Regions from separate parts of the Dactylosporangium sp. CA-092794 genome, predicted to be linked through region 3. Evidence: riboswitches for the same ligand, from Rfam matches in the RefSeq annotation. Region 3 holds a riboswitch; each other region holds the start of a gene.
What was found. Region 3 has a riboswitch for cyclic di-AMP ahead of ACQPXD_RS10585 (C39 family peptidase). Riboswitches for the same ligand answer to the same signal wherever they lie in the genome.

Region 1 (8,067 bases), 2.7 Mb from region 3:
TTGCCGCCGTTGTCGGCGGTGACATACCGGCCGTTGGTGTTGGCGCGCAGGCTCACGACGGCCGGGACCGGCACCTTGGCGAACTTCTCCCACGGGCCGACCGCGGTGCGGTTGGCGATGAGGGGCTTGTTCCCGCCGCTCTCCGCGGTGACGTACCGGTGATTGATGTTGGCATACAGGCTGATGCTGCCGTCGTCGTTCTCGGCGAGGGTGAACTTCTCCCACGCGCCGACCGCGGTGCGGTTGGCCACCAGCGGGGCATTGCCGGCGTTCTCGGCGGTGACGTAGAGGCCGTTGGCGTGCGAGCGCAGGGCGACGTCGCCGTTGCCGGCGTCGACCAGGTCGTAGGTCTCCCAGACGCCGATCGACGTGCGGTTGGGGATCAGGGGCGCCTTGCCGGCGTTGTCGGCGCTGACGTAGTGGTCGTTGGCGTAGGCGCGCAGCTCGAACGGCTCGTCGGTGGCGGGTGAGCCGCCGGCCAGCCGGGTGAGGGCGGCGTAGTCGCCGTTGAACGCGTTCTTGTCGTAGTTGCCCGCGAGGGAGTTGTTGCCGCCGGCGTACTGCCAGATGGCGAACGTGCTCCACCCGCTGGGCAGGTTGGTGGTGGGTGGGTTGCCCGACCAGTTCGCGATGTCGAGCGGGTTGCTGGCGAACGAGGTGTCATTGCCCGTGCACGGGTTCCACCAGTTCAAGTTCGTGTAGATCATCATGGCCCGGCCGGTGCGGGCCCGGACCCGGTCGGCGTAGGCGTGGATCCAGGCGACCATCTCGGCCGGGGTCAGGCCGTAGCAGTCGGGGAGTTTCAGCGACGAATACGGCCATTCCAGATCGAGGAACGGGACGAGTGTCTGCGCGTCGTTGCGCCACTCCGCGTGGTCGATGAAGAAGTTGGCCTCCCCCACCGGGTCGCGCAGATCCGGCCGGCCGAACGCATAGGCACCGGTCAGCAGGCCCGCGGCCTTTGCCGCGACGTTGTCGTCGTGGAAGTACGGATTCGTGTAGAACTGCCCCTCGCTCGCCTTCACGTAGGCGAACTTGACGCCGCTCGCGGCGACGCCGGGCCAGTCGATCGGGAATTGCGAATGGTCGTGGCTGGACACATCGACGCCGAGCACCGAATACCCGGCCGGCGCGCCGGGCACGCCCGGGGCGACGGCGCTCGCGCGGAGGCCGGACGAGCGCGAGCCGGCCTGGGCGTGCCCGCCGGTGTCGTCGGGCGACTGGGCCGACGCCGTGCCGATCGCGGCGACCGCGCACAAACCACTGACGATCGCGACAATACGGACCAACCTGCGAGACGGCGTCTGTTTCAGCCGGCCGGGCCGGACATGGCGACCACGCCGAGAATCGGCGCCGTCACGCAGCGGCATTTTCACATCAACCCCCATGATTGCGTTGACTATGAGCCGTCGGACAACACAATGTACGCAACGGCCGCGCATTCATGGGACCCCCACCCCGGCTTTTATTCAGTGCCATTTCGCATAGGCGCCGGCGGCAACCCCCGGGCCGGGGTCGCCGCCGGCGCGACGCGCGTGGAGAGCTAGCAGCTGAGCGAGCCGCCGCCGACGCCCACGCCGAGGATCGACACGAACCGCTGGTAGGCCGACACGCGGCTCTGGACCTGGGCCGGGTTGCGGCCGCCGCACTCCAGGCTGCCGTTGATGCTGCGGATCGTCTCGCCGAAGCCGGCGCCGTTGACCATCGCGTTGTGCGGGGTCATTGTGCCGGGGCCGCTCTGGGTGTTCCAGTACCACAGCGCGGTCTTCCAGGCGACGGCCGGATCGGTCTGCACCAGGTTCGGGTTGTGCAGCAGGTCGATGCCCAGCGCGTCACCCGCGGCCTTGTAGTTGAAGTTCCAGCTCAGCTGGATCGGGCCGCGGCCGTAGTAGGCGGCCTGGCCGGCCGGGCAGCCGTAGGACTGGCTCGCATCGCAGTACGCCGGGTAGTTGGCCGTGTTCTGCTCGACGACGTAGACCAGGCCGCCGGTCTCGTGGTTGACGTTGGCCAGGAAGGCGGCGGCCTCCTGCTTGCGCTGCTCGTCGGAGCCGGTACCGGCGAAGGCGGGGTAGGCGGAGAGCGCGGCGACCAGGCCCGAGTACGTGTAGAAGGAGTTCCGGCTCGGGAACATCTGGTTGAACTGCGCTTCGCTGACGACGAAGGACCCACCGGACGAAGGCGGGGCCGTGGAGCCGCCGCCGGAGCCGGAGCCGCCGCCGGAGCCCGAGCAGGAGTACGGGTCCCAGTACCAGGTCGAGATGACCGGGCTGTACCCCGGATTGTCGTGCTCGGCGATGTAGAACTGCCCGTCGGTGAACTTCACGATGTCACCGGCGGCGTAGTTCTGGCCCTGCGCCCAGGCCGGGAAGCTGCACCCGCCCGCCGTGCCGGTCTGCGCCGGCGGGTTCGGCTGCTGGCCGCCGCCGCCGCACGCGCCCTGGTCCTGCCACACGCCGCTGCTACCGGGCGGCGCCTCGTTCTGCGTCCACCACTTCGCCTGATAGTTGTGGCCGTCGTGGGACACCGTGGCGCCGTTGGTGTAGACCGCCGTCGCCTGCCACGCGGCGGCGCACGAGGCGGCCGAGGCGGGCATGATGTTGAACACCGCGACGATGCCGCTCACCACGGCCATGACGGCGATCATCGCCAGCCCGTGCACTCTCGACACGCTTGATCACTCCCTTGGATCCGTTTGTGACAAACACATCCGACCAGGAGTTGGCGATAAAGGCAGTGAACATCATCGGTTTATGAAGAAGATTTACGGAAGGCTTGAACCGGCCCGGCGGGAGCGCAGGTAGGACGGGATCGCGATGCCGAGGCCGACGCCCAGCGTCACCAGCAGCTCGGGCCAGGCCAGACCGTCGGAGGAGAACAGCCTCCAGTAGGGCATGGTCAGCGTGTAGATCGTCCCGGGGCGGAGGATCTCGAGGAGCATCAGCAGCAGCGCGAGCGCACCGGCCGCGACCGCCAGCGCCCGGGCGGCCAGGCGCAGGCGGGCCCGGCCGGCCACCCAGCCGCGCAGCGCGGCGCCGGCGAGCAGCCACGGGCCGACCGACAGCAGCAGGCCCAGGGTGAAGGCGGCGTACCACGACATCGCCCCGCCGTAGAAGGCGACGCCGCTGATCGGGCTCACCAGATAGATACGGTCGTGGATGAAGTCGTGCTGGCGGTAGATCTGCCTCGTGTCCGTGGCGAGCAGGAGCGCGGCGCCGGCCGCCGCCCACAGCACCGCCCAGATCCAGCGAGGCCGTCCGGCCGGCGGGTCGATGGCGTCGCGCCGGGGCGGGCGCACCAGGAGCACGGCGGCGCCGGCGACGAGCGCGACCGCGAAGACGACGAAGGTCCACGCCACGCCCTCCGAAAAGAGGACGTAGGAGTCCGCCAGCCGGAAGGGGGTGCCGTCGGCGAACCGCAGCGCGGGGCCGGGAAGGGTCACCGTCCCCCCGGCGACCAGGACGGCCAGCCCGCCGCCGATGGCGATCAGGGCCGGGATCAGCGCGCGGTAGGCGGGCAGCGCCGAGCGGCCGGCCGCCGCCACCGTGAGCGTCATGGCGAGCAGCACCAGCAGCGGCTTCGGGGTGAAGGGCGCGAAGAAACCCGTCTGGATGGGCGGGTAGTTGATGTGGTCGAGGACCCGGGTGCCGAGCAGCCCCAGGACGACGATCGCGCCGATCACGGCGAGCAGCCAGTTCACCCTGCGCCGCCGCGGCGCGACCGGCGCTTCCGCGACAACGACGACGGGTTCGTCCGCTACGACAACGGGCTCTTCCGCGACAACAACGGGCGCTGCCGCGACGACAACGGGCGCTTCCGCGACGACAACGACGGGCGCTTCGGCAACAACGTCGGCGACGACAACGGGAGCAGTAGGGGCGGCCAGCAGGCTGCCCAGGGCCACCACCAGCTCGGGCTGCTCCAGGACCACCGGCGCCACGCCGAGCGCGCGGTGCAGCAGCGTGGCCACGAGCGGCACCCGGCTGGCCCCGCCGACCAGGAACACGCCGGCCAGCCGGTCCGCGCTCACGCCGCTGGTGAACATCGTCGCGGTGGTGAGCGTGACCGTGCGGTCCAGCCAGGGGCGGGCCAGGATCTCGAACTCCGTGCGGGTCAGGTGCAGGTCGACGTCGAACAGCGGCACCGCGATCCCGCCCGCGGTGGCCCGGCTGAGCAGCTCCTTCACCGCGCGGGCGTCCTCCCACAGGGCCCGGCGGTGGCGGCGGTCGGGGGTGCTCTGCGGCGCCTCCAGGCGCTTCCAGAGCTCCGCGTCGCCACCCGTGACCTGCCGGCCGACCCAGTCCACGATCGTCGCGTCGAGGTCGACGCCGCCGACGTCGTCCAGGCCCTGGGCGGCCACGACCTCCCAGTCCGTGCCCGAGCGGCGGACCACGCTGATGTCGAAGGTGCCGCCGCCGAAGTCGTACACCACGATGGCGTGGCCGTCCGGCACGTGGTGACCGAGGACGGTCGTGAAGTACATCGCGGCGGCGACCGGCTCGGCGACCAGCGCGACGGCGGGCAGGCCGGCCCGTGCGGCCGCGTCGAGCAGCAGCGAGCGCCGCTGCGGGCCCCAGCCGGTGGGGTGGGTCAGCACGGTGGCCTCGATCGGGCGGCCGGCGGCGCGCGTGGCCTCGTCGGCGACCCGGCGCAGCACCGCCGCGACGAGCTCGACCACCCGCACGTCGCGGCCGCCGAGGAAGAGCGCGACGTCGTCGATGCGGCGCTTCGGGTGCGGCTCATAGGCGGCCGGGTCGAGCCGGGCGCTGCGCTCGGCGTCACGCCCCGTGAGCAGCGCGCCACCCGGGTCCGCGAAGACGGCCGAGGGCAGCAGCGGGGAGGCGTCGAACAGCAGCGCGTCGCTGCGGCCGTCGGGCCGTGACAGAACCGCGACGGTGTGCGAGGTACCGAAGTCGACGCCCAGCCTCATGGCCGTGGACGTTACGGCGCACGGAAGCGCAGCAGCAGCGACCGTTCGGACGTGATGTGAGTCACTATCGGCGACCACCGGCGAGGTTGCGGGAATGTCCGCCCAAACGGTGCGGTGCGCAATTTCGATGCCCTGGGTACAGTGACGGACGGTCACGTCCATGCGGGCACCGCCCCCGGTGCCGGGCGTGGCTGCCGCCTAATCGCCGCACCGTGGCGAGCCGGGGACCCACCGTAATGTTGGGGTGAATCTACCCTCCTCGCGAGGGTGGTAGGGGTCGTTCCGTCCCGAACCCGTCAGCTAACTCGGTCGGCGGCCGACGGAAGGAACAACGACCCAGATGTCATCGCGACATCCCTACCGGCGCGTCATCGTCGCGCTGCTGGCCGCTTGTGTGCTCGCGGGGCTGACCGCCACGCCCGCCTCCGCCGAGCCGGGCGGCGACACCGGGGACGAGGGCGCCGGCGCCAATCCGACGCTGGGCTCCGTCCTGGAGGACACCACCCGCGCCTGGACCGACGCCAAGGCCCGCTTCGACGCCTCCGTGCAGCACCAGGCGCAGCTCACCCAGCAGCTGCAGGCGACCGAGGCCCAGCTGGCGAACATCCAGGAGCAGGTGTCCGCGATCGCCGTCGCGGCCTACCGCACCGGTCCCCTGTCCACGTTCGCCGCGCTGATGGACTCCGGCAGCCCGGACAGCTTCGCCGAGCGGGCCGGCTCCATCAACGAGATCGCCCACCACAACGACAACCTGCTGCACCAGCTCAAGCTGCTCAAGGAGAACCAGGCGGCGCAGAAGCAGGCCCTCGACGACGAGGTCGCCACGCAGCAGCAACAGGTCCAGACCATGGAGCAGCAGAAGAAGGAGGCGGAGAAGGCGCTCGCCCTGGCCGGCGGCCCGAGTAAGGGCTTCGTCAGCGCCAACCTACCGCTCGCCGAGCCGACGCCGCGCAACGCCAACGGCTCGCTGCCCAAGGAGTCGTGCAGCGTCAACGACCCCACCACCACCGGCTGCATCACGCCGCGCATGCTGCACGCCATGCAGCAGGCACAGGCGGCGGGCTTCAAGCGGTTCGTGTCGTGCTTCCGCCCCAGCGGGCCGTATGAGCACCCGAAGGGCCGCGCGTGCGACTTCTCGGTGCAGACCAAGTCCGGCTTCGGCGGGGTCGCCTCGGGCGACGACTTCGTCTACGGCAGCACGCTCGCGGCCTACTTCGTGAAGAACGCCGACCGCCTCGGCGTCATGTACGTCATCTGGTTCAAACAGATCTGGACCCCGGCGGCCGGCTGGCACCACTACAGCGGCGTGGCCGGCGACCCGTCCAGCGATCACACGAACCACGTTCACCTGTCGATCCTGTAATCCTCACGTAGTCGGGCGGCCGGTCGATAAGGCTCTTGTCGACCGGCCGTCGCGCGCTTGGGGGATTCACCGTGAAGTACCGTCTCGTGACCCGCAGCGACTTCGACGGACTGGTCTGCGCCGTGCTGCTGCGCCACCTGGGCCTCATCGGCGACATCACGTTCGTGCACCCCAAGGACGTTCAGGACGGCGCCGTCGACGTGGGCCCGACGGACATCCTGACGAACCTGCCGTATGCCCCCGGCGCGCACCTGGTCTTCGACCACCACCACTCGGAGACCCTGCGGACCGGCGGCACCGCCACCAACCACGTGATCGACCCGGCGGCCCCGTCGGCGGCCCGGGTGATCTACGACCACTTCGGCGGCGGGGAGCGCTTCCCGCACGTCTCGGACGAGCTGATGGAGGCGGTGGACCAGGCCGACTCGGCGCAGTACCACATCGACGACATCCTGCACCCGAAGGGCTGGACGCTGCTGAACTTCCTGATGGACAGCCGCACCGGGCTGGGCCGGTTCCGTCAGTTCCGCATCTCCAACTACCAGCTGATGATGCAGCTCATCGACGCGTGCATCGACCACCAGGACGTGCAGGAGATCCTGGCGCTGCCCGACGTGGCCGAGCGGGCGGAGCTCTTCCGCGAGCAGCAGGAGCTCTTCGTCGACCAGGTGCGCCGGGTGTCCCGTATGCACGGCGACGTGGTCGTGGTCGACCTGCGCGCGGAGGAGGTCATCTTCGCCGGCAACCGGTTCATGGTCTACGCCCTGTTCCCCGAGGCCCGGGTGTCGATCCACGTGATCTGGGGCAAGCAGAAGCTCAACACCGTCTTCGCGGTGGGCAGATCCATCCTGGACCGCAGCTCGCCCACCGATATCGGGTCGGTGATGCTGCGGTACGGCGGGGGCGGCCACCTCGCGGCCGGCACCTGCCAGGTCTCGCACGACGCCGCCGAGCGCGTGCTGGCCGAGCTCATCGACCAGGTCGGCGCCCCGATGACCTCCGCCGCCCGCCGCGGCGGGGCGTGATCGAGGCGGCGACCACACCCCACCGCGGAGCGGTGGTTACGGCAGAGTCCAGCGCTGGTTGGCGCCGGCGAAGCAGTCCCAGATCTGCAGGCGCGCGCCGTCGGCCGAGCTGTTGTCGGTGACGTCGAGGCACTTGTTCGACACGGGGTTGCGCAAGGTGCTGTTCGAGGTGTTGTACTGCCAGACCTGCGCACCGGAGCCGTTGCAGTCCCAGAGCTGGATCTTCGTGCCGTTCGCCGTGCCGGCGGAGGTCACGTCCATGCACTTGCCCAGGGCGCGCAGCGTGCCGTCGGCGGCCACCGTCCAGTTCTGCGCGGTGGTGCCGTTGCAGGTGTAGAGCTGGATCGCCGTGCCGTTGGCGGTCGACGCGGCGGCCACGTCGGCGCACTTGCCGGCCAGGCCGGTGATCCGGCCCGTGCGGCCCGACGGCGGGGTGGTCGGCGGGGTGCCGCCGCCGGTGGCCGTCTCGTAGATCGCGTTCACCAGCGAGTTGGCGCCGGTGGCGTCCTGGGACATCTCCCAGAACATGATCCCGCCGCCGTTGGCCATGGCCCACTGCGTCTTGCGCTTGACCGTCGGGATGCCGTTGTAGCACTCGTTGGAGCCGTTGACCGTGGTGCAGTCCCGGTTGGCGTTGGCCGGGTCGCGGGAGACGAGGTCAGCGAAGGTGTAGTACCCGGGCCGGGAGTAGAACGGCACGCCGATGACGGCCTTGCCGGCCGGCAGGCCGCGGCTCTTCCAGCCGTTGACCG
Region 2 (4,944 bases), 2.3 Mb from region 3:
CTCGTCCGGATCGTCGGTGGTCTCGTCAGCGAGCCCAAAGACGACGCCGTCGAAGTCCGCCCGGAAGGGCCGGATGGCGATGTTGCAGTAGGTGACTGCCCCAAGGTTCGACAGCCAGCCCGACAGCACCTGTTCGGCTCGTTCGACGACTGCAGGGCTGTCGGCCCTGACGCCGGCGAACCATATGTCCGAGCCCATGTGATGCCCACTGTCGTCGAAGCGATGGAGAACCGCATAGATCCGCTGTTGGTGACGCCAATCACGCCCCAGGGTGACGCCTTCTTGGTACGCGCCAGTGACGTCAGCGAAGAACTGTCCGCCTTCATGCCGTCCGATGCGGTCGGTGCGATAGTCAGGCATGTACTTGATCGGGATGACTTCCGGGAGCCGCACAGCGCGGATCGTAGCCAGTCTGGAGACGACGGTTGGATGTAGGAGTCGGCGGCCTTGAGCGTGGCTGGGGGCGCCGCGCTTCTCCCGGCTCCTTCACTCCCCCGGCACCGCCCGGCGCCACCCGGGAACCGGCGCTGCTGGCCGCCGTGCCCGCCGGCGACCGAGCGGTGCCCGGCCTGCGCGCCCCAACGCCCCGGGGCGGCCGCGATCGGCAATCACGTCCCACCCGTCGGGCGCCGCGGCCCGCGAGGCACGCCGCAGCGGCCGGAAGTCTCCGTGATCATGCGCAACCCTGCATCGACACCAACGGTTTTTCATGATCGCGGAGTGGTGATGTACCCCTGTGTACCGAAAGTCTCCGGGATCATGGCAACCCGGTGTGCGGTCAGTACGGGCATCATGATCACGGAGACATACGTCCGGCTCGGCGGCGCTGATGACCGCTCGTGCCCCCGCCGGCAGCCACCGGCACCCAGTCTGCGTCGGCCGCCGGCGGCCGACATCAACCAAGCACGATCAGGCGCTAGCCTCATACACCACACCAGCGGACGTGATCAGCCCCGCGGTAGAGTTCCAGCCCCGCCCGGCGGCCGCCAATCTCGACGACCCGCTGAACCGCGATGCCCTCATCGCGCGCGTCGACCTGCGATCCTGTCGCAGCCCGGCCAGCATGGGGCACTCCTCGACGCCGAGACCCTGGACAAGGTCATCGCCGACCGGTTCAAGGCGTTGGCGATGCGGAGCCGTCCCGAGCGGCCTGGAGTGATCTCACGAAACCTGCCGCAATGGCCCCCAGGCGCCCCCACCATCAGCAGCGCAGCCGACAGTGGACCAACCTGGACCGCCAACGGCACGGCAACTGCGAACAATGACCGAACCCCAGAGAGCAACCCACCCCGGAGGCCGGCCCACCCCGGCGGAGAGCGCCCACCCACCGTGGGGTCTGGGGCTCGGCCCCAGGAAAAATGGCGAGATCCCCAGGTTCGCGCTCTCGGCGAACAAGGGGATCCCAGGATCGAGCGGGTGAAGGGAATCGAACCCTCACTGTCAGCTTGGGAAGCTGATGTTCTGCCATTGAACTACACCCGCGAGGCGACGCCTACTGTACCGAATCCGCGGGCGTCGTGCACGGGCCATTTTGCCTTCGGCGTGGCACGTGGGGTTGGGTGGCCTTCCAGACCGTGTGGGTGGCGGTGGTTGGTGTGTCGTGGTGGACCAGCAAGGCGAGGTCGACGGTCAGCTCGTAGAGCCTCCAGTCGATGCCCGGGGCGGCGCGCATCGTGGTGGCCAGGTGGGCGGTCAGCGGGGCGTCGGTGACCGGCACGGCGCGGCCGGACAGGTAGGCCTCGTCGTCCGAGTCGGTCGACGGGAAGCTGTGCAGTGCGTATCGGCCGTCGCGGTCCAGGTCGTGGCGCTTCGGGGAGGGCAGCACGAAGCAGAACAGGCCGGCGTCGGTGATGACCGGGGAGACCGGGTGGAGGCGCGGAGCGCCGTCCGGGCGGACGGTGGCCAGGTAGCCCAGGCCCGGGCCGTACTGGCAGATCAGCGTGCGGATGGCCGCGGCGAGGGAGGGCTCGGCCGCGGCGAAGTGGGCCCACGATGCCATGGGTCAAATCTACTCGTACATGTGTACGATAGAGGCGAATTTCACCAACCAGGGTCGCAACGTAACCTCGTAGGGTGCTGCTTTCGGACCGTGACCTCAGCAAGGAGCTCGAAGGCGGGCAGTTGCGCCTCGAGCCGTTCGACCAGGCGCTGGTGCAGCCGTCCAGCATCGACGTGCGGCTCGACCGGTGGTTCCGGGTGTTCAACAACCACCTGTATACCCACATTGATCCGGCGATCCAGCAGGACGAGCTCACGTCGATGGTCGAGGTCGACGACGGGGAGCCGTTCGTGCTGCACCCCGGGGAATTCGTGCTCGCGTCCACGCTCGAGGTGATCACGCTCGGGGATCAGCTGGCCGGGCGGCTGGAGGGGAAGTCCAGTCTCGGGCGGCTCGGCCTGCTGACGCACTCGACGGCTGGGTTCATCGACCCCGGGTTCTCCGGGCACGTGACGCTGGAGCTGTCCAACGTGGCGAACCTGCCGATCCGGCTGTGGCCGGGCATGAAGATCGGGCAGCTGTGCATCTTCCGGCTGTCGTCGCCGTCCGAGCACCCGTATGGCTCGGCGGTCTACGGCTCGCGCTACCAAGGGCAGCGCGGGCCCACGCCGAGCCGCTCGTGGCAGAACTGGCGAACGTGGCCGACACGCTGAAAGGGCGGGCCCGGTAGGCCCGCCCCCTGCAATCTATGCGACTCTGCCGTACCCGTTGATCGGTTCTGAATCGATCTTTTTCATCTGTACCGGTTCGCTGGCGTTGGGTGCGTGGACCATCCAGCCGCCGCCGACATACAGCCCGACGTGATGTCGGTCGCCGTAGAAGAACACCAGGTCGCCGGGTTTGAGGTCGGCTCGCGATACGCGCTTGGTGTCCGAGTACTGCCACTGCGTGTAGTGCCGCAGCGTGTAGCCGGCCTGCTTCCAGGAATACAGCGTGAGCCCGGAGCAGTCGAAGGTCTTCGGGCCCTCGGTGCCGAACACATACGGCTTGCCGATCTGCGCGCACGCCACCTGGGCCGCCTTCGCGCCCGGGCCGCCGAAGTACTCGACGGGGCAGGCCACGGGGCGCAGGTTGCCGGTGCTGCCGCTCGAGCCATACGCCTTGACGCGCATGTCGTTGAGCGCCTTGATCTCGCCGTTGATCTGCTGTTCCTGCTTCGCGAGCGCGGCCTCCTGCTCGGCCTGCTGCGCGACGAGCTGGTCGATCGGGCCCTTCTGGGCGTCATACTGCTGCTTGGCCGTCAGCACGTCCTGGATCCGCGCCTGCTCGTCCTTCGCCAGCATGTTGAGCATCGTCATCTGGTCGATGAACGTGTCCGGCGAACCCGTGGTGAGCATCGCGTCGAGCTTGGACACGCGGCCGGTCTTGTACTGCAGCACCGCGAACGCGCTCACCTTGTCGAAGGCGGCGTCGACCTGCTGGCGCAGGGGCGCGATCTGCGCCTCGAGCTGCTTCTGCTTGGTCTGGTTGCTGGCGAGCTGGCTCTTGAGCAGGTTGTGCTGCTCAATGATCGGCTCGATCTCGTTCCACTTGTCGTCGATCTGCTTCTCGATCTCGGCCGGGGTCGGATCCGCGTGCGCGAGCCCCGTGATCCCGACGGCGAGGGACAGGCCGCCGAGGATCGCGACAAGAAGCCTGACCGGACGGCTGGGCCACCTCGTCCACCTCAGATGGGTCTCCACCGAGGAGTTACTCCTTCTTCCGTGGCCGCCTACCGGGTTAGCTGACGGGTTCGGGCGGGAAGGTCGCCCTACCGCAAATGCGGATTCACCCCGATGGTGCGCGTGGGTCCCCGGCTCCGATATCGACTCGGCGGCGCCGACCGGTGCGCCCGTGCTGGGTGCGGACATCCGGCCGACGGGGATTCACGTTAAGGGTGAGCCGTTCCCAGGTTCAAGTCAGTGCGCGATTCTTGTCCGATTCGTCCGGAAAGGTCACGCGTATCGAGTGACGTACACATCATCGATTACACCGACGAACTGGTCGTTGTTCGCGCTCGTTCCCTTGCCGCCAATACACAGCGGATCCTCGTTCACTATGGACAGTGACGAAGGAATTGCGGTGCGTCCCTCCTCGGCCCCGTCCACAGCGACCGTGAGCAGTGTGTTACCGCGCGAACACGCGATCCGGTGCCACCGCCCGTCAGCGACGGACCGCGATGCCAACGCTACGAAAATGGCATCCGAACGGGCGCCGACAATCACGCAGCTCGGCCTTCCCGCCACCCCGTCGATCTGCAGCTTGAACTGACTGTCACCGACCGAGAACCCTTTTTGCACCACATTGGCGCCCTTGGAAGTCTCATCGGCCTTGACAAGGACACTCGCGCCATAGCCGAACGATCCGCGGCCGGGATTGAGAAAGCCGGCCGGACCGCTCTGCAGGATCGCACGAGCGCAACTGTCCGCACCGTAATGCTCACACCGGGCCGGAAACCGCACCGCGAGTCCGCCGTCGTGCGCCACCGCGGCCAGCTCACCGCCCTCGGCCCGCCGCGCCCGCAGCTCCAGCCGCCCGTCGGCGTCCCGGACCGGTTCGCCGAGCCCGCCGTCGAAGGTATACCGGACCGCCGCCGTCCCACCCCGACCCGGCGGCCGCGACGAGGCCGTAGGGCCACCCGAGGGAATCCCCGGCGCCGTGCCGGACGCGAAGGGCACCGCCGACGTAACGCCGGTCGCCGGCTCCCCGAGGCCCCGCCCGGCGAAGAACGCCGATCGCTGCCCCGCCCAGCCGGCCAGCCCGACAACCAGCACGATCACGGCACACAGCCATAACCGTCGTCGTCGGTGCATAACCGGACATGATGCCGCGAACCATCGACCGCCGCCGCGGTTCCGGCCCGCGGTAACCCGCCAGCATGAATATGGCTCGGACCGCGTCACTCACCGACCGTTGCTCCCGCCAGACACCGGGCCGGGGCCTGCCTCAAGGGCGGCCCCGGCCCT
Region 3 (8,067 bases):
GGCAAGGTGCCACGGGTGAAGTCGGCGCCGCGGCGGTTAGCCCGAAGGCCCGCCGGGTAGCCGCCGCGCTGCTCGCGAACCGCCCGTCGTAGCTGGGAGACCACGCAATGCGCCTCGCCCGTGCCGGTATCACGTTGCTCCGCTTCGGCGGCAAGGTCCTGCGGCTGCTGCTGTGCGGGATCCTCGCCGGGCTGGTGGTCGCCGCGGCCACGCTGCCGCTGGCGCTGGCGACCGGGGGCGCGGCGAAGGCGGGCAGCGACACGTGGGAGAACCTGCCGACCGACCTGGCCATGCCGCCGCCGGCGCAGACGACCTACGTCTACGCGAGCGACGGCAAGACGCTCATCACCACGTTCTACGACGAGAACCGGCGTGACATTCCGCTTGATCAGGTGGCGACGGTACTGCAACAGGCCGTCGTCGCGGCCGAGGACACCCGCTTCTACCAGCACCACGGCGTCGACGCGCGGGGCGTGCTGCGCGCCTTCGTGTCCAACAGCCGCGGCCAGGCGCAGCAGGGCGCGTCGACGCTGACCATGCAGTACGTGCGCAATGTGCTCAAGAACGACGCGAGCCTCACGCCGCAGCAGCACCTGGACGCGCTCGCGGACACCCCGGCGCGCAAGCTGCGCGAGATGCGCTACGCCGGCGCGCTGGAGAAGCAGATCAGCAAGCAGCAGATTTTGCAGCAGTACCTCAACATCTCCTACTTCGGGGCGGGCGCCTACGGCATCTACGCCGCCGCCGCGACGTACTTCGGCAAGACCCCGGCCGACCTCACCCTGCCCGAGGCGGCGCTGCTGGCCGGCCTGCTGCAGTCCCCCGACGCCGACAACCCGATCACCGGCGACAAGGCCGCCGCCCTGCAGCGGCGCGCCTACACGCTCGACGCGATGGCGAAGATGAAGACGATCACGCCCGCCGAGGCGGAGGCGGCCAAGGCCGGCGAGCTCAAGATCAGCCAGCAGCGGCTGCCCAACGACTGCGCGTCGGTGGCGCAGGAGCACAACGACTGGGGCTTCTTCTGCGACTACTTCCGCCAGTGGTGGAACAGCCAGCCCGAGTTCGGCGCCTCCACGTCCGAGCGCGACGAGAAGCTGCGCACCGGCGGCTACACGGTCGTCACCTCGCTGGACCCGGGCATCCAGGCCACCGCGCTGGAGCAGTCGCTGCGGGTGTACGGCTACGGCAACGCCCGCTCGCTCCCCCTCGCCGTCGTCACGCCGGGCACCGGGCGGGTCCTCGCCATGGCCGTCAACCGCCACTACAGCCTCGAGGCGAACCCGGATCAGCACCCGGCGTACCCCAACACCGTGAACCAGCTCGTCGGGGGCGGCGCCGGGGTCCAGGGCTACCAGGCCGGCTCGACGTTCAAGATGTTCACGATGCTCACCGCGCTCGAGAACGGCCTGCCGCTGAGCACCTCCTTCAACGCGCCGGCCCGGCTGGTGACCATCTGGCCCGGCAGCGGCGCCGGCTCCTGCGGCGGCCGGTGGTGCCCGGCCAACGACAGCCCGAGCTGGATGGACGGCAACCGGTCGATGTGGACGGGGTTCGGCCGCTCCGTGAACACGTACTTCGTGTGGCTGGAGCAGCGGGTCGGCGCGAAACGCGTAGTGGAGATGGCGCAGCGGCTCGGCATCACGTTCCGGGCCGAGGGCGACCAGACGATGGCCGGCAAGGCTGACGAGTGGGGCTCGTTCACGCTCGGCAACGCCTCGACCACGCCGCTGGAGCTGGCCAACGCCTACGCGACGGTCGCCGCCGGCGGGCTGTACTGCCAGCCCCTGCCGGTGCTGTCGATCACCGACCAGGCCGGCAAGCCGGTCGAGGCGGCCGCGCCGAAGTGCAAGCAGGCGGTCGACCCCGACGTGGCCGCGGCCGCGACCGACGCGGCGCGCTGCCCGGTCGGCAAGGGCTCGGTCTACGGCAAGTGCGACGGCGGTACGGCGGAGGCCGTGTCCGGCATCCTCGGCGGGCGCCCGGTCGCCGGCAAGACGGGCAGCTCGGAGTACAACTCGACGGAGACGTTCGTCGGCTTCACGCCGCAGGTGGCGGCGGCCGGGATCGCGGTGAACCCGGACAACCCCAACGACTCGGTCGGCGGCGGCGTGTCCAGCTCGGTCAACCAGGCGGTCGCGGTGACGATGGCGGCCGCGGTGCGCGGCCAGCCGGTCAAGGGCTTCCCCGCCCCCACCCGGGCTCGCGCACTGGGCGGCTGACGCCCACATCCCGCACGTCGGGCGCTGCACGCGGCGCAGCGACCGGAAGTCTCCGTGATCATGCGCAACTGGCACCGACACCAACGGTTTTTCATGATCACGGAGTGCTGATGTACCCCCGTGTACCACAAGTCTCCGGGATCATGGCAAACCCGGTGTGCGGTCACCGCAGACATCATGATCACGGAGACATACGTCCGGCCCGGCCGCGCGGATCGCAGGGTGCGCCCGACGGGTGCGACATCCGCACCGGTTTGCCGTGCCGCCCGGGGGTCGGCGTCGATGATCGCTTGTGTCCCGCCGGATATCAACTGGCACGATCAGGCGCTGGCCTCATCCACCGCGCCGGCGGACGCGACGTGGCTGAGCCCTTGCGGGCGGATAAATCCAGACGCTGGCGCGTCCGGATTTATCCGATATTTCCGCATATGTTGGCAATCAGGCTGAATAGCCGCGGAGGGCGATCCAGTCGGCCAGCTTGGCCGTGGTCAGCGGGTACGAGCCGACGCCCAGCGCGTCGGCGGGGTCGGCGATCTGGGCGATCTGCCCGTTGTCGCGGTAGCCGACGACGGTCAGGAAGTGCCCGTCCGGATACGAGTGCGCGTGCCCGTTCTCGTCGGTCGTCGACCCGGCGATGTTGGCCACCACCGCGTAGCCCTGCGAGATCGCGTTGACGAGGTCGGCGCGCAGCTGGTCGACGTCGGACTGGGTCGCCGACTGCCCGCGGATGAAGTGCGACTTGTAGAAGGACGTGCCGAGGTACCCGTTCAGCGCCCGGGTCGTGTCGTCCGCCGAGTTCGTGCCGTTGACCGTGGTGCCGAGCTTCTGCGCGACCTCCGACTGCGACGGGGTCAGCCCGCGCGCGGTGAGCGCGATCCGCGTCGCCGCCGGCCCGCAGAAGTAATAGTTCTCCTGCCAGGCGAACTGGTACGACACGTCCTTCTGGGCCGGCGGCGCCGTGCTGGCCGGGGCCGACGGCGACGGTGCCGCCGCGGCGGTCGTCGCGGCCGGGGTGGGCGCGGCCTTGGCCGCGGCGGTCGGCTTGCCGGTGGTGGCGGTGCCGCCCTTCGTGCCGGTCTTCGCCGGGTCGGGCGGGGCCTGTCCGCGCTGCCTGGCGAGCTCGGCCGCGGTCGCCGCCCCGGCGGATGACTCCGCCTCGGAGAGGGACTGGGCGTCGGCGGCGGTCGCGGTCGTGGCGGCGCCGCCCGACTGCTGGAGAGCGGCGACGCCGACGCCCGCGGCGACGGCGAGGACGGCGGAGGCGGCCGCGATCGGCAGCCGGCGGGCGGAGGTGGGTTTGGTGGGCGAATGCCGGGGTTTGTAGAGGTACGGCACGGGTACCTGCTCCTTCCGGGACCGCCTACCGGGTTAGCTGACGGGTTCGGGCGGGAAGATCGCCCTACCGCGGACGGCGGATTCACCCCAGGTACCTGGGTCCCCGGCTCGTGCCCAGGGCACGACTCGGCGGATCCGCCGCGGAGTCGCCCCGCGGCGAACATGGGCCACGACGGGTGCGTAGACGGTAAACGGGCCGGTCAGAGGCCATTTCACCCCCCGGGTGATTCGGCCACCGCGCGATCCGGAGCCGCGCGGCCCGCCGCCTGCCCGGAGGCCGCCGGGCCGCCGCCTTTGTACGGAATGCGCGAAATGCAAGGAACGCGGACGGCCCTATGACCACAGGCCGCCCGGGACATCGGAGGCGCGCGGACGGGGCTGTGCCCATAGGCCGCCGGGCCGTTTCTCATGCCCGGAATCACCCGCTCGGGAGGCCGGGCTAGCCTGCCCGGATGCACGACAGCGCCGACGAAAAACCGCAGCTCAGCGATGGTGCCAACGGCAAGCCGCGGCACCTGCGGCTCCGCCGATTCCGGCACGCGACCCACTGGCTGGTGGCGTTCTTGCCGCCCCGCCGCCTGATCCGGGCGGCCCGGGGCCTCGCGGCCCAAACCGGCCGGTTCAAAGCCGCCGTCCCGAACCGGCTCGGCTCGGCCCTCCCGGCTCGCCTCACCTCGGCCCTCCCCTCCCGGCTCGGTGCCGCACTGCCCTCCCGGCTCGGTGCGACGCTGCCCTCCCGGCTCGGGGCAATGCCGGCCGGTGCCCGCCAGGGCGCGGTGGCCGCGCTGGTGGTCGCGATGGCCGCCTTCGGGTTGTCCACGACGCTGAGCACTCCGGCCGGCCGCGGCGGCCCGGCGGGCTCAGGATCGGCGCTGGTCGCCGACGCCGACCGGGCCAGCACCGGCCCCGCCTCGCGCGACTACGACCGGGCGAAGCGCGCCACCGACCCGGCCACGCGATCTTCCAAGGCGCCGGCGCCGGCCGCGTCGAGTCCCGCGCCCGCGGCGAAGCCGCCGGTGCCGGTCGGCGGCCTGACGCAGGCCGAGATGGACAACGCGGCGGCGATCGTCGACGTGGCCCGCCACGAGCGGCTGCCGGCCAAGGCCGCGGTCATCGCGGTCTCCACCGCCCTGCAGGAGAGCCACCTGCGCAACCTGGCCAACGCCAACCTGCCCGCGTCGCTGCAGCACCCGAACGAGGGCGTGGGCTACGACTACGACTCGGTCGGGCTGTTCCAGCAGCGGCCGAGCTGGGGCAGCGTCGACCAGCTGATGAACCCGCACGAGTCGGCCCGCCGCTTCTACGCGGCGCTGCTGTCGATCCCCGGCTGGGGCGACTACGCGGTGACCGTCGCCGCGCAGATGGTCCAGCGTTCGGCCTTCCCCGACGCCTACGCCAAGTGGCAGGGCCTGGCCGAGCAGATCGTCGACCAGCTGCTGTAGGACCTGCTGAATCCCGAGATCCGTAGACCCGTAGACCCCTGAATCCCTGACCCCGGCCCGGCGCGCGGTGCGCCGGGCCGGGCCGTCTACTGCCCGGCGTAGTGCAGGATCACGTTGTGGATGTGCTGGGTCTTCTCGACCCCGCGGACGTCGACCTCGTAGGTGTGCGTGCCGACGTGCACGGCCACCGTGCCGCTGCTGAAGAAGCTGCCCGCCCACGACTTGTTGCTCACCACCGAGACCGCGGTGACCTTGCCGTAGGGGATGGAGGTGATGGCGACCCGCTTGCCGACGAACGACCGGTCCTGCAGGATGACCCGCCGATCGGTCAGGCCGATGAAGCCCGTGCCGACCCCGACGGCGTCGTAGACGGCGATGATGCTCTCGCCGGGCAGCAGGCCCGACGCGATCTGCTCGTACTGCTCGCGGCGGTCGTACTTCGCCTGCTGTGCCATGACCCCAACGTACCGACCCCCATCAACATGCGCCCGGGCCGCTACCGTGGGGGGATGACGGCGCTGGACACCTTACGGGTCAAGCTTTCCGACGATGCCCCCATCATGCGCGACGATCTGGCCGAACTGGTCGGCGTCGAATCGCCCTCCGCCGATCCCGAGGCGCTGGCCCGCTGCGCCGACGTGGTCGCCGCGCTCGGCCGGCGCCACATCGGCGAGGCGCCGGAGCGGATCCTCGTCGCCGACCGGCCCCACCTGCGCTGGCGGTTCGGCGACGGGCCGCCGCGGGTCGTGCTCATCGGGCACTACGACACCGTCTGGCCGCGCGGCACGCTGGCCCGCTGGCCGTTCTCGGTCGACGGCGACCGGGCCACCGGGCCCGGTGTGGTCGACATGAAGGGCGGGCTGGTGGTGCTGTTCCACGCCCTCAGCGCGCTGCCCGACCTCGACGGGGTGGCGGTCGTGGTCAACGCCGACGAGGAGATCGGCTCGCCGACCTCGACCGCGCTCATCGAGGACACCGCCCGCGGCGCGGCCGGGGCGCTGGTGCTGGAGGGCAGCTCCGGCGGGCGGCTCAAGGTGGCCCGCAAGGGCATCGCCCACTACACGGTCCGGGTCACCGGGCGGGCCGCCCACGCCGGCAACGCACCGCACCGCGGCATCAACGCCGGCGTCGAGCTGGCCCACCAGATCCTGCGCATCGCCGCGCTCGGCGACGCCGGGCGGAGCACGACCGTCACGCCGACCGACGCCGTCATCGGCACGACCAGCAACACCGTGCCGGCGGCGGCCCGGATCAGCGTCGACGCGCGCTCGTTCGACCAGGACGAGCTGCGCCGGGTCGACGAGGCCCTGCGCGGCCTGGCCCCCGTGCTGCCCGGCGCCGCGGTCGAGGTGGACCTCGGCCCGGCCCGCCCGGCGCTGCCGGAGTCGGCCTCGGCGGAGCTGTTCGCGCTGGCCCGGCGGCTGACCGGCGACGCGGTGACCGCGGAGGCGGTCGGCGGCGGCTCCGACGGCAACCTCACCGCCGGCATCGGCGTGCGGACCCTCGACGGGCTGGGCGCGATCGGCGGCAACGCGCACGCGGAGGGCGAGTGGATCGAGCTGTCGAGCCTGCCGGAGCGGGCCGCCCTGGTCGCGACCCTGACCGCGGCCATCGGGCGGGACGAGTGACCGGCGAGGTCGCCCGGGCCTGGGCCCAGGCCGCGCAGGCCGCGGACCGCGTCGGGGTCAAGGTGGTGGAGCTGTCCTCGGCCGCGGAGCTGACCGAGTGCTCGGCGCTGCTGCAGCGGGTCTGGCGGGCCGACCACCCGGCCGAGGTCGCCTCCACCGTGATCCTGCGTACGTATGCGCACTCCGGTAACTACGTCGCCGGTGCGTACCGCGGCGAGGCGCTGGTCGGCACCGCGATCGGCTTCTTCGGCCGGGGCGGCGACGCCGGGGCCGCCGGCTGGCACCTGCACTCGCACCTGGCCGGGGTCGAGCGCGGCGGCCACGGCCAGGGCGTCGGCTTCGCCCTGAAGCTGCACCAGCGGGCCTGGACGCTGGCCCGGGGCGTGCCCGAGGTGCACTGGACCTACGACCCGCTCATCCGGCGCAATGCGTACTTCAACCTGCAGAAGCTCGGCGCCGACGCGGCCGAGTACCTGCCGGAGTTCTATGACGCGATGACCGACGGCATCAACAGCGGCGACCTGAGCGACCGCATCCTCGTGGTGTGGCGCCTCGCCGGCGCGCGGGCCGAGGCGGCGGCCGCGGGCCGGCTCGCGGAGGCCGACCTGACCGGCGCGGTGGCCGCGGTCTCGCCCTCGCCGGACGGGACCGAGCCGGTCGCGCACGCCGTTGCCGCGGCGGGGGTACGCACGGTGGCCGTGCCCGCCGACGCGGAGGACCTGCGCCTGCGCGACCCGGGCGCGGCGCTGCGCTGGCGGCACGCGGTCCGCGACGCGATCCTGGACGGTCTGGCCGCCGGGCTGCGGGTCACCGGCATCTCCCGCGACGGGCGCTACCTGCTGGGAGGCGCGTGAAGACAGTGTGACGACCACCACAGAACGGACTGACTTTACAGCCGTTAACTGACGTGCCTAATCTTACGGACGTAAACACACGTCCGTAAGGAGTCTCTGTGATGCCCGAGTACCCCCGCCGCTGGGCCGCCCTGGCGGTGCTCAGCCTGGCGCTCATCGCCGTCAGCCTCGACACCTCCGTGCTCAACACCGCCCTGCCGTCCCTGGCCCGCGCCCTGCACGCGGGCACCTCCGACCTGCAGTGGATCACCGACGCGTACACCCTCGTCTTCGCCTCGGCACTGATCCTGGCCGGCACCCTCGGCGCCCGCCTCGGCTCGCGCAACGCCCTGCTCGGCGGGCTGGTCGTCTTCGGCGGCGGCTCCGCGGTGGCGGCCCTGTCCGACTCGCCCGGCCAGCTGATCGCCTGGCGGGCGGTGATGGGCCTCGGCGCCGCGTTCGTCATGCCGGCCACCCTGGCGATCATCACCCGGATCTTCTCCCCGCAGGAGCGGCCCAAGGCGTTCGCCGCCTGGTCGGCCGCGGCCGGCGTCGGCGTGCTCGTCGGCCCGGTCACCGGCGGCGCCCTGCTGGAACACTTCTCCTG

Region 1: another riboswitch for cyclic di-AMP. It lies ahead of ACQPXD_RS55305 (coiled-coil domain-containing protein); the one in region 3 lies ahead of ACQPXD_RS10585 (C39 family peptidase).
Region 2: another riboswitch for cyclic di-AMP. It lies ahead of ACQPXD_RS00390 (NlpC/P60 family protein); the one in region 3 lies ahead of ACQPXD_RS10585 (C39 family peptidase).

The regions. Positions count from the first base shown of each region.
Region 1 is NZ_CP192044.1:12,754,318-12,762,384, forward strand. Features, by position in the region: gene ACQPXD_RS55290 (GH25 family lysozyme) at 1-1,259, opposite strand, end outside; gene ACQPXD_RS55295 (glycoside hydrolase family 19 protein) at 1,544-2,668, opposite strand; gene ACQPXD_RS55300 (Hsp70 family protein) at 2,762-4,927, opposite strand; cyclic di-AMP (ydaO/yuaA leader) riboswitch at 5,113-5,258, shown strand; gene ACQPXD_RS55305 (coiled-coil domain-containing protein) at 5,268-6,290, shown strand; gene ACQPXD_RS55310 (exopolyphosphatase) at 6,362-7,315, shown strand; gene ACQPXD_RS55315 (glycosyl hydrolase family 18 protein) at 7,352-8,067, opposite strand, start outside.
Region 2 is NZ_CP192044.1:88,001-92,944, reverse strand. Features, by position in the region: gene ACQPXD_RS00410 (hypothetical protein) at 1-393, opposite strand, end outside; tRNA gene ACQPXD_RS00405 (tRNA-Gly) at 1,412-1,482, opposite strand; gene ACQPXD_RS00400 (pyridoxamine 5'-phosphate oxidase family protein) at 1,493-1,999, opposite strand; gene dcd (dCTP deaminase) at 2,074-2,652, shown strand; gene ACQPXD_RS00390 (NlpC/P60 family protein) at 2,686-3,681, opposite strand; cyclic di-AMP (ydaO/yuaA leader) riboswitch at 3,693-3,824, opposite strand; gene ACQPXD_RS00385 (LamG-like jellyroll fold domain-containing protein) at 3,934-4,758, opposite strand.
Region 3 is NZ_CP192044.1:2,399,684-2,407,750, reverse strand. Features, by position in the region: gene ACQPXD_RS10590 (transglycosylase domain-containing protein) at 108-2,222, shown strand; gene ACQPXD_RS10585 (C39 family peptidase) at 2,661-3,557, opposite strand; cyclic di-AMP (ydaO/yuaA leader) riboswitch at 3,565-3,699, opposite strand; gene ACQPXD_RS10580 (peptidase M23) at 4,010-4,999, shown strand; gene ACQPXD_RS10575 (PH domain-containing protein) at 5,086-5,454, opposite strand; gene ACQPXD_RS10570 (M20 family metallopeptidase) at 5,509-6,627, shown strand; gene ACQPXD_RS10565 (GNAT family N-acetyltransferase) at 6,624-7,481, shown strand; gene ACQPXD_RS10560 (MFS transporter) at 7,583-8,067, shown strand, end outside.